3 regions of the uncultured Pseudomonas sp. genome follow, and region 2 is predicted to be linked to each of the others. Evidence: predicted binding sites of a transcription regulator. Region 2 holds the regulator's gene; each other region holds the start of a gene.

Region 1 (4,800 bases), 3.7 Mb from region 2:
ACACCTGCTCAACGAGCAGCGTGTGGCTAAGGCGGTATTCGACAAGGTGACCCACTCCGGTTGCCTGGATGCCCCGAACATTCGCTACCTGCAATCGCCCTATGCGGTGTTTAACGGTGATCTGCTGCTGGCTGCGTTCAAGCCTTCGGGCGGCATGCATGTGCTGCTGGGCGATTTCACCGGTCACGGCTTGCCTGCCGCGATAGGCGCGATGCCACTGGCCGAGGTGTTTTATGGCATGACGGCCAAAGGCTATTCGCTGGTCGAGGTGCTGCGTGAGATCAACGCCAAGCTCAAGCACATCCTTCCGGTCGGGGTATTTTGCTGCGCTACCGTGCTCAACATCAGCTTCCAGCGCCAGGTGGTCGAGGTGTGGAACGGTGGTTTGCCGGATGGCTATTTGTTACGCGGCAATGGCCAGCGTATACCGCTGGTGTCGCGGCACTTGCCGCTGGGGGTGTTGGAGCCAAGCGCGTTCAATGACAAGTACGAGGTCTATCCGCTGGCGCTCGGTGATCGGGTTTTCCTGCTCTCAGATGGCGTGCTGGAGGCTTGCAGCAAGCAGGGGGAGTTGTTCGGTGAAGGGCGTTTGCTTGAGGTGTTCAACGCCAACCGACAACAGGCGACGCTGTTTTCTGAGATCCAGCAGGCGCTGACCCACTTCAGCGGCGAGCAGCAGGATGATGTCAGCCTGGTTGAGGTTAGCCTGGTCGATCAGGCAACGTTGAGCCGGCCGCCACTGGCCTTTGCCGACAATGGACAGAGCCATTCACTGGATTGGTCGGCAAGCTTCGAGTTTCGCGGTGAAACCCTGCGGCATTTCAATCCGCTGCCATTTCTCTTGCAGTTGTTGCTCGAGGTGCAAGGGCTGCGGCCCCAGGGTGGTGCCTTGTTCAGTGTGTTGGCCGAGCTGTATTCGAATGCCCTGGAGCATGGCGTGTTGGGGCTGGATTCGGCGCTCAAGGCGAATGCCGAGGGATTTGCCGAGTATTACCGTCAGCGCAGCGTGCGCCTGGCGGCGCTAACCAACGGGTTTGTGCGTTTTCATCTGCAGTTACTGCCCGAGGGGGCGGGCGGGCGTTTGATTGTGCGGGTCGAGGACAGCGGCTCTGGTTTTGATGCGCAGCGATTGCCGACGTCCCCCCGAAATGTCCATAGCTTAAGTGGTCGTGGGCTGGCTCTGGTCAGGCATCTGAGTGAGCGTTGCAGTTGGGGCGATGGTGAGCCTGGGGTGCGCGTGGAGTTTTCCTGGTCGCCTGGGGCATAATCGGCAGCATAACGCCCAGGGAGTGAGCCGTTGTCCGATATTCACCTTGATAGCACAGTGTTGTTGGCCTTGCAGGACGTCATGGAAGATGAATATCCGGTGCTACTGGATACTTTTCTGATCGACTCTGAAGAGCGCCTGCTGGTGCTGCGGCAGGCTGAGCAGGTGGCGGATGCGCAGGGTTTGCGTCTGGCGGCGCACAGCTTTAAGGGCAGTTGCAGCAATATGGGCGCACTGATGCTGGTTGGGTTGTGCAAACAACTGGAGGAGGCCGGGCGGCGCGAGCAGTTGGAGCCAGCCGCTGAGTTGGTTGAGCAGATTGAACGTGAATTTGCCATCGTGCGCATCCTGCTTAAGTCCGAGCGTCAACGTTATCGGCGCTAGTGTTACTGCGCTCGGCGCGCTTCTGCGGCATTGCGCCATCGCGGATGCTTGCGTCAACAAGTTGGCCCGCACCTTGCAAAAACCTCTGCACGACCAACCCCGAGCGGAGAGTATCCATGTCCGTTGCCCCCGATTTGTTGCTCAAGTCGGCACCTGAAGTAAAGCCCAGGGCTGCTGCATCAAAACCGCCGGAAAAAACCGCGCAGACCAATAAGAACGAGGCCTCCAGCTTCTCCCAGGTGTATGCCAAGGAGCGACAGGCTAAGGCCGCAGAGCGTAACGACGCATCTGCCAAACCGGCGCGCGAAAGCAAAACCACAGAAAAGCCAGACGATGATCCGCAGGTCGTTGCCGCCACCGGGCAGAGTGAGGTTGCCGATAGCGGCAAGCCTTTGCCGAGTGAGCCGGAAAACCAGGGGGCTGCGCTTGATCCGCTGTTATTGCTCGGTATCACCGGCGAGTTGCCGGCGGAAGAGGCGCAAGAGCTCACCCTCGATAGCCAGCCGGCGCCCTTGTTGGTGACTAGCGGGTTGACCAGCTCGGGGCCGGCGAGCCTGACCGAGGCCAGCTTCGATGCTGAACTGGATGCGCTCAACCAATTGCCAGCGGTGCGCATGGCGTTGGAAATAGGCGCGAAGGAAAAAGCCCTGGCGGAGCAAGCGGCTTCACCGCTGGGTCAGGCCAGCCTGGCGAGCCAAAGTGCCAGCCAGAACATGCTGGCCAGTCAGGTGGTGCAAGACGAGATGCCCATAGGGGGAGATGCGCTTGAGTTGCCGGAGCTAGAGCTTGAAGTCCTCACAGGCAAAAGCCTTGAGGCCCTGAAGGAAGGCACGGCGAACAATACCCCAGAGAACTTCGTCAGCAAGCTCAATGCGTTGACTCAGGCCATTGGCCAACAGAATTCGCTGTCTGCACGAGCGCCGGTGGTTGGGCAGCCGGTGCCAATGCAGCAGGGCGGTTGGAGTGAGGCGGTGGTGGATCGCGTGATGGTGATGTCCAGCCAGAACCTTAAGTCCGCCGAGATTCAGCTCGACCCCGCTGAGCTGGGGCGTCTGGAAGTGCGTATCAGCGTCAGCCAAGAACAAAGCCAAGTGACCTTCGCCAGCCCGCATGCAGGGGTGCGTGAGGCGCTGGATGCGCAGATGCATCGCCTGCGTGAGCTGTTTGCCCAGCAAGGCATGAACCAGCTGGACGTAAGCGTCTCCGATCAGTCGCTCAGCCGTGGCTGGCAAGGGCAGGGTGGTGGCGATGAGCGAGGGCGTGGAGGTGCCTCCGGTGAGTCGCTTGGCGGGGATGAGGAGCTGCATTTGAGCGCAGTTGAATCAACCCGCGCGACCTCTGGCGGTGTTCGTGGCTTGGTTGATTACTACGCCTGAGGTGCTTGCCGCTGTAGTTGCGTGACGCACTGATCTAAACTGCATTTCGCCCGACGCCCACTGTGTGGGAGTCGGGCGATTTTGTTTGGGGCGTGCGCTTACCCGATGCCTTGGCCGAACACCCTCAGGTGCTGGCCACCCGTATTGAGCAGGTTTGTTGACAGACTGGCATAACACTTGCTCTTAACCCTTTGATAACGGATCAAACTCCGAATAACGACGGATTATTGGCATGGCTAAGAATGAAGCAGCGCAAACGCCAGCAGATGGTGAGGCGAAACCAGCCGGTAAAATGAAGCTGATCATCATCATCGCGCTCGCCGTGCTGCTGGCTGTTGGCCTTTCAGTGGGCGGCACGTGGTTCTTCTTGAGCAAGAAGGACGCAGGCGCTGAAGAAGCCAAAGCCGGCGCCAATGCCGAGCCTGCGGTACCCGTCAAGCTGGCGGCGATCTATGAAGAGCTGTCGCCGGCATTCGTGGTGAATTTCAACTATCAGGGGCGCGCCCGCTATATGCAGGTCAGTGTGGCCCTGATGACCCGCGATCAGGCGGCGCTGGATGCCCTGAAAGTGCATATGCCGGTGTTGCGTAACCGTTTGGTGATGCTGTTTTCCGGCCAGGATTTTGCCTCCTTGATCACCCCGGTGGGCAAGGAAATGCTGCGCCAGCAGGCGACCGCTAGCGTGCAGGAACTGGCTGAGAAAGAGACCGGCAAGGTCACGGTCGAGCAAGTGTTGTTCACCAACCTCGTATTGCAGTAACCAGGAGCGGCATATGGCTGTGCAAGACCTGCTTTCCCAAGATGAAATCGATGCCCTGCTGCATGGTGTTGATGACGGCTTGGTTGAAACCGAGGACGAGGCCGAACCGGGAAGCGTCAAGCAATATGACCTGACCAGCCAGGACCGGATTGTCCGTGGGCGTATGCCGACGCTGGAGATGATCAACGAGCGCTTCGCCCGGTATACCCGCATTAGCATGTTTAACCTACTGCGCCGTTCCGCCGATGTGGCGGTGGGCGGCGTGCAGGTGATGAAGTTCGGTGAATACGTGCACTCGCTGTATGTGCCGACCAGCCTCAACCTGGTGAAGATGAAGCCGCTGCGCGGCACCGGCTTGTTTATTCTGGACGCCAAGCTGGTGTTCAAACTGGTGGACAACTTCTTTGGCGGCGACGGCCGTCACGCCAAGATTGAGGGGCGTGAGTTCACTCCGACCGAGCTGCGTGTGGTGCGCATGGTGCTGGATCAGGCGTTTATCGACCTGAAAGAAGCCTGGCACGCGGTGATGGATATCAACTTCGAGTACGTCAATTCGGAAGTCAATCCGGCGCTGGCCAACATCGTCAGCCCCAGTGAAGTGATTGTGGTGTCGACCTTTCATATCGAACTGGATGGCGGCGGCGGCGACCTGCATATCACCATGCCGTACTCAATGATTGAGCCGATTCGCGAGATGCTCGACGCTGGCTTCCAGTCCGATGTCGACGATCAGGATGAGCGTTGGATCAAGGCCCTGCGTGAAGACATCCTCGGCGTCAGTGTGCCGTTGAGTGCCACCGTGGCCCGGCGCCAGCTTAAATTACGCGACATTTTGCATATGCAGCCGGGGGATGTGATTCCCGTTGAGCTGCCAGACCATATGGTGCTCTGTGCCAATGGTGTGCCTTCGTTCAAGGTCAAGTTAGGTGCCCATAAAGGCAACCTGGCGTTGCAGGTGATCGACCCGATCGAGCGTCTGCGTTAACTGCTAACCCTATTCACGCCAGCCGAGG
Region 2 (4,800 bases):
GATCGAGCGCATGACGGTGGCCGGTAGCTAAGCGTGAGGGCACAAAAAAGGGCTGCCCATTTACCTGGGCAGCCCTTTTTATTACAGGCGGTTTACTCGCCCTCATCGAAGTAGTTGTTGATCAACTCGCTTAGCGCGTGCAGCGCTTCGGCATCCTGCTCACCTTCAGTATGCAGATGCACGCCAGTGCCTTTGCCGGCGGCGAGCATCATCACCGCCATGATGCTTTTGCCATCAACCAGGCTGTCGGCGCTGCGGCCGACTCTGACCTGGCAAGGATAGCGCCCGGCAACGCCAACAAATTTGGCTGCGGCACGGGCATGCAGGCCAAGCTTGTTGATAATGATGATTTCGCAGGCGGGCATCGCGGCAATTCCTTAACTGAGGTCGCGGTGGCGAATCTGAACGTTTTTCAGGATGGGTTTGAGGGTTTCACCCAAACGATTGGCCAGGTATACCGAGCGGTGGTGTCCGCCGGTACAGCCTATCGCTACTGTGACATAGGCGCGGTTGCTGGCGGCAAAGCGCGGTAGCCATTTGGTCAGGTAGGCGAGGATGTCCTGGTACATGTCTTCGACATCGGCCTGGGCTGTGAGGTACTCGACTACCGGCTGATCCAACCCAGAGAAATCACGTAAATCGGGCTTCCAGTAGGGATTGGGCAGGCAGCGCACATCGAACACTAGGTCGGCGTCCACCGGCATGCCGCGCTTGAAACCAAAGGATTCGAGCAGAAATGCGGTACCTGGCTCAGGCTGGTTGAGCAGGCGCAGTTTGAGGCTGTCCCGCAGCTGGTACAGGTTGAGGTGAGTGGTGTCGATCTTCAGGTCGGCCAAGTCAGTGATTGGCCCCAGCAGCGCGCTTTCATCGGCGATGGCTTCAGCCAGCGAGCGACTCTCGTTGGTCAGTGGGTGGCGTCTGCGGGTTTCCGAAAAGCGCTTGAGCAGGGTTTCTTCGTCGGCGTCCAGGTAGAGCACATCGCACTTGATGTGCCGGGCGCGAACTTCTTCGAGCAGCTCGGGGAAGCGCTTGAGATGGCTCGGCAAGTTGCGCGCATCAATGGATACCGCGACCTGCGGATGCAGCAGCTCAGTATGCAGCAGGGCGCGCTCAGCCAGTTCAGGCAGCAGCCCGGCGGGCAGGTTGTCGATGCAGTAGAAACCGTTGTCCTCGAGTACATCGAGGGCCGTGCTCTTACCGGAGCCGGAACGACCGCTAACGATGATCAGGCGCATGCTCAGGCTCTATTGAGTTGGCTTTGTATGTCGACGACCACTTGATACAAGGTTTCGCTGCTTTCGGCTTGGCGCAGGCTGGCGCGAACATCGCTGCGGTCGAGCATGCTGGCTATCTGCCGAAGCAATTCTAGGTGAGCATCAGTGGCGGCTTCTGGTACCAGCAGCACAAACAGCAGGTCGACTGGCGCGCCGTCGATGGCGTCGAAGTCCACTGCTGCGTCCAGGCGCAGTAAGGCGCTGATCGGTGCGGTACAACCCGGTAAGCGGCAGTGCGGAATGGCGATGCCATTGCCAAAGCCGGTCGAGCCGAGTTTTTCACGGGCAATCAGGCTTTCGAAAATATCTTGGCCGTCCAGGTCAGGCAGCTCGCGCGCCACCAGGTTGGCAATTTGTTCGAGAACACGTTTTTTGCTGCCGCCCGGCACGTTCACCAAGGAACGGCCGGGGGTCAGGATGGTTTCAAGTCGGATCATAGGAGATAGACGACGTCAGCGGGACATGGCGCCCTGTTGACGATCGAGCTGTTTTTCCTTGTATTTGATGAGTTGTCGATCGAGTTTGTCAGTCAGTAAATCGATGGCGGCGTACATGTCGTTATGCTCGGCATTGGCGACCACTTCACCGCCTGCAATATGCAGGGTCGCTTCGATTTTCTGCTTGAGTTTCTCGACCTCCATGATGACTTGTACGTTGGTGATCTTGTCGAAGTGGCGTTCTAATCGGCCGAGTTTTTCGCCGATATAGTCGCGCAGGGCGTCGGTCACATCCAGCTGGTGTCCACTGATGTTGACTTGCATACCGCTTTCTCCTTGTTACCGTGTGTAAGAGACAGGCGAGAGGCCTGCCGCCGGAACACTGTGGCATGGAAGACGTAGGCAGAACGTATCAGGGTTTACGCTGATTGCTCAGAGCTGTATGGCTGTTGAGCGATAAGACCGAGCCTGACGTGTTCTGCGCGGTGCGATCTGTCTTCCTTGTTCTGCCGCTTAAATCAATCGTTTGCGCTCGCTGGAGGGCGCAATGCCGAGGGACTCACGGTATTTGGCGACCGTGCGGCGAGCGACTTGAATACCTTGTGCCTCCAGTAGACCAGCGATCTTGCTGTCACTCAACGGCTTTTTCGCATTTTCCGCTGCGACCAGTTTTTTGATGATGGCGCGGATCGCGGTGGACGAACATTCACCGCCTTCAGAGGTGCTGACGTGGCTGGAGAAGAAGTATTTCAGTTCGTAAATACCGCGCGGGGTGTGCATGAACTTTTGCGTGGTGACCCGCGAAATGGTTGATTCGTGCATGCCGACGGCTTCGGCGATGTCATGCAGAACCAGCGGCTTCATGGCCTCATCGCCATAGTCGAGGAAGCCGCGCTGGTGTTCGACGATCTGCGTGGCGACCTTCATCAGGGTTTCGTTGCGGCTTTGCAGGCTTTTGATAAACCAGCGCGCCTCTTGCAGCTGGTTGCGCATAAAGGTGTTGTCGGCGCTGGAGTCGGCACGCTTCACAAAACCGGCGTATTGCGCATTGACCCGCAGGCGCGGCATGGCCTCCTGGTTGAGCTCCACCAGCCAGCGTTCATTGTGTTTGCGCACGATCACGTCGGGCACCACGTATTCCGGCTCGCTGGATTCAATCTGCGAGCCGGGGCGCGGGTTGAGGCTCTGAATCAGGTCGATAACCTGGCGCAGCTCATCTTCCTTGAGCTTCATGCGGCGCATCAGTTGGCTGTAGTCGCGGCTGCCGAGGAGGTCGAGGTAGTCGCCGGTGAGGCGCTGGGCTTCGCTCATCCACGGTGTGTTTGCGGGCAGCTGGCGCAGTTGCAGGAGCAGGCATTCACCGAGGTTGCGTGCGGCAATGCCGGTGGGCTCGAACTGCTGAATACGGTGCAGCACGGCTTCGACTTCGTCGAGCTCGATGTCCAGTTCTGGGTCAAAGGCCTCAACCACTTCTTCCAGAGTCTCTTCCAAATAACCCTGTTCGTTGATGCAGTCGATCAAGGTTATGCCGATCAGGCGATCCTTGTCTGACATTGGGGCCAGATTGAGTTGCCAGAGCAGGTGGCTCTGTAGGCTCTCGCCACTGGATGTGCGGGTGGTGAAGTCCCACTCGTCGTCATCGTTGGTGCTGCTGGGTAGGCTACTGGCACTGGTCTGGTAGATGTCTTCCCAGGCGGTGTCGACCGGTAGTTCGTTCGGGATGCGGTCCCCCCAATCACCCTCTTCCAGGTTGTCCACGGTTTGTGTGGCTTCCTGGTAAGTGGTTTCTTGATAGGGCGTCTCGGGCTGCTCGTTGGGCGTCGCGCTTTCTGCGCCATCGGCCATGGGGTCCGAGTTGTCGAAATCATCGCCTTCTTCTTGGCGTTCGAGCATCGGGTTGGACTCCAAGGCTTCCTGGATCTCTTGTTGTAGATCCAGGGTCGACAGTTGGAGTAGGCGGATGGCCTGTTGCAGCTGCGGTGTCATCGTCAGCTGCTGGCCCATTCTCAGGACTAGCGATGGTTTCATTGCAGACCTTATTTACCGGCGTCTGTGCGCAATCCACTACAGGGCGTTTTTGAAAAACGCCACCAGGAAGCAAATTATATGCCTGACTCTAAAGGTTTTGCCTAGCCTTGGCTGCAGTAGGCTTGAGAAAAGCCGTGGTTACAGCCTGAACTCATGCCCCAGATACACTTCTTTCACGGTCTGGTTGGCCAGAATCGTCTCGGCATCACCTTCCGCAATCAGCTGGCCATCGCTGACGATATAAGCGATTTCGCAAATATCCAGGGTTTCGCGGACGTTATGGTCGGTGATCAGTACACCGATGCCTTTGGCCTTGAGGTGGTGGATGATCTGCTTGATATCACCGACTGAAATCGGGTCGACGCCGGCGAACGGCTCGTCGAGCAGAATGAATTTGGGGTTGGTCGCCAGGGCGCGAGCAATTTCCACGCGGCGGCGTTCACCACCGGACAGGCTCATGCCGAGGTTGTCGCGGATATGGCTGATGTGGAACTCCTGCAGCAAGCCTTCAAGTTCCTTGCGGCGAGCGGCGCCGTCGAGGTCCTTGCGGGTTTCCAGGATGGCCATGATGTTGTTGGCCACGCTGAGCTTACGGAAAATCGAGGCTTCCTGCGGCAGATAGCCAATGCCGGCGCGCGCACGGCCATGCATCGGCTGATGACTGACGTCGAGGTCATCAATCATCACGCGGCCTTGGTCGGCTTGTACCAGGCCGACGATCATGTAGAAACAGGTGGTTTTACCGGCTCCGTTGGGGCCCAGTAGACCAACGATCTGTCCACTGTCGATGCTCAGGCTGACGTCGCGCACGACCTGGCGGCCTTTGTAACTTTTGGCCAAGTGTTGGGCTTTCAATGTGGCCATTATTACTGCGCCTGCTGTTCGGCTGGTTTGTTCTTCGGCTGGATCACCATGTCGATACGCGGGCGTGGCGCAGTGACATTGGTGCCTGTGGCGCGGCCGGCGTTAACGATCTGGCGCTGGGTGTCATAGACGATTTTCTCGCCTTCGAAGGTGTTGCCTTCCTGGATTACCTTGGCCTGATCGATCAGCACCACGCG
Region 3 (4,800 bases), 2.1 Mb from region 2:
CCGGCGCAGGTGATCCGTCAGTTGGCGCGGGACTTTGCCGCTGCCGAATCGGCGGTGTGCTACGGCCGTATGGGCGTTTCGACCCAGGCGTTCGGCACCTTGTGTCAGTGGCTGGTGCAACTGATCAACCTGGTCACAGGCAACGTCGACCGGGTGGGCGGTGTGCTTTGTACTGAGCCGGCTGTGGACATGGTGGCGTCGACCTCTGGCGGCAACTTCAACCGCTGGCAGAGTCGCGTATCCGGCTTGCCGGAGTACGGCGGTGAGTTGCCGGTATCCGCCCTGGCTGAGGAAATGCTCACTGAGGGCGAAGGGCAGGTGCGCGCCCTGGTGACGGTGGCCGGCAACCCGGTGCTGTCGACACCCAATGGGCGTCAGTTGGAGCAGGCGCTAGATGGCCTGGAGTTTATGCTCAGCATCGACTTCTATATCAATGAAACCACCCGTTATGCCGACCTGATCCTGCCGCCAACCGGGCCGCTGGAGCATGATCACTACGACACCACCTTTAATATGTTCGCCGTGCGCAATGTCACCCGCTTTAACGAAGCGGTTTTGGCCAAGCCAGTGGGCGCGCTGCATGATTGGGAAATTTTCGTCGGCCTGGCCAAGGCTTTTGCCGGCAAGAATGGCCTGGAGCTCAAGCCGACCATGGCGCCTGAACAGATGATCGACATGGGTCTGCGTGCCGGTGCCTATGGCGATAAATCGGAACATAAACTGTCTCTGGCTACGCTGCGCGAACACCCGCACGGTCTCGACCTGGGCGCACTCAAGCCGAACCTGGTCGGGCGCCTGAAAACCATCAATCAGCAGGTGCAGGCTGCGCCGGCGGTGATCATGGCCGACCTGCAACGCTTTGCCGAACAACCAGCGGTCAAGGCCGACGAGCTACTGCTGATTGGCCGCCGCCATGTGCGCAGCAATAACTCCTGGATGCATAACTACCATCGCCTGGTTAAAGGCAAACCGCGCCATCAGCTGTTGATGCACCCGGCAGACCTGAGCCTGCGTGGGCTGATAGATGGTCAACGAGTGCGCGTGCGTTCGCGGGTTGGGGTGATTGAGGTCGAGGTCGCCGCCAGCGACGAGATGATGGCCGGCGTGGTCAGCCTGCCGCATGGCTGGGGCCATGCGCGGCCTGGCGTACAGATGAGCATTGCCAGCGCGCAACCGGGTGCCAGCGCCAATGACCTGACCGATGAACGGCAACTCGACAGCCTGTCCGGTAATGCCGCGCTGAATGGTGTGCCGGTGCAGGTGGAGGCGGCCTGACGCGCACCGTTTAGGTTACGCACGCGACAGGGAAGGCCGAGCATTACGCTCGGCTTTTCGCTACAATGCGCCACCGCGCCGACCCGTGAGTCGGAAAGTTAAGTCCTGAGGTGCCCAATGGATATCATCGAAACCATCAAAGAGCAGATCGCCGCTAACACCGTTCTGCTGTACATGAAAGGCTCGCCGAACGCTCCGCAGTGCGGCTTTTCTTCCAAGGCTGCGCAGGCTGTGATGGCTTGTGGCGAGAAGTTCGCCTACGTCGACATCCTGCAGAACCCGGAAATCCGCGCCAATCTGCCGAAGTACGCCAACTGGCCAACTTTCCCGCAACTGTGGGTTGGCGGTGAGCTGGTCGGCGGTAGCGATATCATGGCGGAAATGTTCGACAAGGGTGAGCTGCAGACCCTGATCAAAGAGGCTGTGCAGAAAGCCGACGCGTAAGCCGACGCTGCATAAACAACAAACCCCGCCAAGTGCGGGGTTTGTTGTTTATGGCGTGGGCGTTTATTCGTCCATCTGCGACTGCAGGTAGTTCTGCAGGCCGACCGAGTTGATCAAGCTGAGCTGAGTTTCCAGCCAGTCGATGTGCTCCTCCTCGGAGCAGAGGATGTCTTCCAGCATTTCGCGGCTGGCGTAATCGCCGACGCTTTCGCAGTAGGCAATTGCCGCTTTCAGATCAATCAGCGCCTTGTGTTCGATCTTCAGGTCGCACTCAAGCATTTCCTGAGTGTTTTCACCGATCAGGATCTTGCCGAGGTCTTGCAGGTTCGGCAGGCCCTCAAGGAACAGGATGCGCTTGATTAGCTTGTCCGCATGCTTCATCTCGTCGATGGACTCGTGGTACTCGTGCTCACCGAGTTTCTTCAGGCCCCAGTCCTCATACATGCGCGCATGCAGGAAGTACTGGTTGATCGCGACCAGCTCGTTACCGAGGATCTTGTTCAGATGCTGAATGACTTTCTTGTCGCCTTTCATGTCTGCGTCTGCCTTGCAGGGGAGTTAGCACCTGATTCTGGGCTGCAGGTTTTTTACTGTCAAACCTAAGTGCCTGAATTAAAAGTTGAAATTAATCTGAGTAAGAACGCTTTCGTTCTGCATCTGGGTGCTAACGCGTTGAATTGCGAACATAAAAAAACCGGACGCTAGGTCCGGTTCTTCACTGCACGTTCAATCAGGCGGCAACAAAGTTTGCCGGGTAGGCCATGGCGGCCTGGCTGCTTTGCACGTCGCTCAAGGTTTCGCGTACCACTTGCTTGGCCAGGCAGGCGCATTTGCCGCATTGGCTGGCAACCCCGAGGGTCGCGCGGACATCACGGTAGCTGCAGCAGCCTTCATAAATGGCTTCGCGGATCTGACCGTCAGTAACACCTTCGCAGAGACAGACGTACATGATTAAGGCTCGTGGCAGGGCAGTGGTTGATGCGAAGGATACTAATGCTAATGAGAATGCTTGTCAAAGATGACTGTCGTTGACTGACAGGCGGTGGTCGCTGGCCTGTCAGTTCGGGCTGCTGCTTACGGGGGCGTGCCCCGGCGGGTGTTTCGAACTTGCCGCAGAGCAGCGTCAGAGCCTGGTTGCAGAGGAAGAGTCGCAACCTAGCGTCACAACACAATCGTTACGCTGGCGTGTCTGTTGCCGGGCTGGGCGGCAAACGCCCGCGCATGATTGCCGCTTGCCTGTCCGCAGGCGGAAAGCGCTTGCCGCTTTGCCGCGTTCCGCGCCTTTATTGTTAGTTAAGTTATTGATAAATAGATAAAAAATAAAATGGCACAGGCTTTGCTTGTGGTCTTGCACGGAAAACAGCAACGCCAACTGGCAAAGGTTTCTGACCATGAGCATCAGTTTCGATCGGGCACTCGGCATTCATGAAAAAGCTCTCGGCTTTCGCACCCAGCGTGCCGAGGTGCTGGCCAACAACATTGCCAACGCAGACACGCCTAATTTCAAAGCGCGTGACCTGCAGTTCGCCAGTGTATTAGCCGAGCAAAGCGCTCAGGGCCAGCGCGGCGCGGCCAGCCTGAATCGAACCAATAGTCAGCATATTCCTGCTGATGGCGTGACGCTCAGCGATGCCAGCCTGGCGTATCGCACGCCGATGCAGGCCTCGATTGATCAGAACACCGTCGACCTGCAAATCGAACAATCCAACTACGCAGAGAACTCGGTGCAGTTCCAAGCCAGTTTCACTCTGCTCAACAGCAAATTCAAAGGGCTGGTCAGCGCCCTGCGCGGCGATTAATAGGAGCCTGAAGCCATGTCACTTACCAGTGTTTTCAACATCGCCGGAATGGGTATGAGCGCCCAGAGCACTCGCCTGAACACCATCTCCAGCAACATCGCCAACGCCGAGACGGTTTCCTCGAGCATTGATCAGACTTACCGCGCGCGTCATCCGGTGTTCGCCACCGTGTACCAGTCAGCGCAAGACGGTGGTCGTGGCTCGTTGTTCGCCGATCAGGACAATGCCGGTGCCGGCGTCCAGGTGCTGGGAGTGGTCGAAGATCAAAGCAGCCTGGTGCCACGCTATGAGCCCAACCACCCAGCGGCCGATGAGGGCGGTTATGTCTACTACCCCAACGTCAATGTGGTGGAGGAAATGGCCGACATGATTTCCGCCAGTCGGGCTTTCCAGACCAACACCGAAATGATGAACACCGCCAAGCAAATGATGCAGCGCGTATTGACCCTAGGTCAGTAAGCCGTCGGATAAGGAGCGCAGGGTTATGAGCACGATTGGCGATGTCAGCGGTACGGCGCTGGACCAATACCAGATCAAGCAGGGCAGCAGTCAGAACAAGGAACTCGGCAAAAACGAGTTTCTTAATTTGCTGGTGGCCCAGTTGAATAACCAGAACCCGCTTGAGCCGCAGGGCAATGGTGAGTTTATCGCTCAGCTGGCGCAGTTCAGCCAGGTTGAAGGCATCGAGAAACTCAACACCAGCATGGGCTCCTTGGTCAGTGGCTATCAGTCTTCCCAAGCGCTGCAGGCGTCTTCGCTGGTCGGGCGTAAGGTCATCGTGCCGACGGACAAGGCGGTGGTCGACACCAGCGAGAGCTTTAAAGCCAGTCTGGTTTTGCCGGCTAGCAGCAGCAACGTCTACGTCAATATTTACGACAAGTCAGGTTCGGCAGTAAGCCGAGTCAACTTGGGCGATCAGGCCGCCGGTAACGTCAGCTTTATCTGGGATGGTAAGGACTCCAGCGGCAATCTGTTGCCGCCCGGCACCTATAAGTTCGAGGCACAAGCTACTTATGCTGAAGGCACCAAGGGGCTTTACACCATGCTGCCGGCTAACGTCGACAGCGTCACCCTAGGCGGCAGCGAGTTGATGTTGAACCTGGCAGGGCTTGGCAGCGTGCCTATGTCGCAAGTACAGGTTATCGGTCAGTAACTAACGGTTTTAGCCGCCGGCTGTCCGGCAAAGGAGTCTTCCATGAGTTTCAACATAGGGCTTAGCGGTCTGCGTTCCGCAACCAGCGACCTCAACGTGACCGGTAACAACATCGCCAACGCCGGTACG

What was found. Region 2 encodes sigma-54, which starts transcription at its own class of promoters, with help from an activator protein. Its sites were predicted from a motif close to ANTGGCATNNANNTTGCTNT; they were not measured.
Region 1: the regulator sigma-54 is predicted to act here: its motif matches at 1,712-1,731, upstream of Q0V31_RS19355 (flagellar hook-length control protein FliK).
Region 3: the regulator sigma-54 is predicted to act here: its motif matches at 3,043-3,062, upstream of flgB (flagellar basal body rod protein FlgB).

The regions. Positions count from the first base shown of each region.
Region 1 is NZ_OX044366.1:4,152,730-4,157,529, reverse strand. Features, by position in the region: gene Q0V31_RS19365 (fused response regulator/phosphatase) at 1-1,267, shown strand, start outside; gene Q0V31_RS19360 (Hpt domain-containing protein) at 1,298-1,651, shown strand; gene Q0V31_RS19355 (flagellar hook-length control protein FliK) at 1,768-3,027, shown strand; gene fliL (flagellar basal body-associated protein FliL) at 3,260-3,787, shown strand; gene fliM (flagellar motor switch protein FliM) at 3,801-4,772, shown strand.
Region 2 is NZ_OX044366.1:472,201-477,000, reverse strand. Features, by position in the region: gene pmbA (metalloprotease PmbA) at 1-31, shown strand, start outside; gene Q0V31_RS02325 (HPr family phosphocarrier protein) at 93-365, opposite strand; gene rapZ (RNase adapter RapZ) at 378-1,235, opposite strand; gene ptsN (PTS IIA-like nitrogen regulatory protein PtsN) at 1,238-1,711, opposite strand; gene raiA (ribosome-associated translation inhibitor RaiA) at 1,727-2,035, opposite strand; gene Q0V31_RS02305 (RNA polymerase factor sigma-54) at 2,225-3,739, opposite strand; gene lptB (LPS export ABC transporter ATP-binding protein) at 3,878-4,603, opposite strand; gene lptA (lipopolysaccharide transport periplasmic protein LptA) at 4,606-4,800, opposite strand, start outside.
Region 3 is NZ_OX044366.1:2,558,441-2,563,240, forward strand. Features, by position in the region: gene Q0V31_RS12050 (molybdopterin oxidoreductase family protein) at 1-1,275, shown strand, start outside; gene grxD (Grx4 family monothiol glutaredoxin) at 1,393-1,719, shown strand; gene bfr (bacterioferritin) at 1,783-2,253, opposite strand; gene Q0V31_RS12065 (bacterioferritin-associated ferredoxin) at 2,450-2,668, opposite strand; gene flgB (flagellar basal body rod protein FlgB) at 3,111-3,518, shown strand; gene flgC (flagellar basal body rod protein FlgC) at 3,534-3,977, shown strand; gene flgD (flagellar hook assembly protein FlgD) at 4,003-4,671, shown strand; gene Q0V31_RS12085 (flagellar hook protein FlgE) at 4,714-4,800, shown strand, end outside.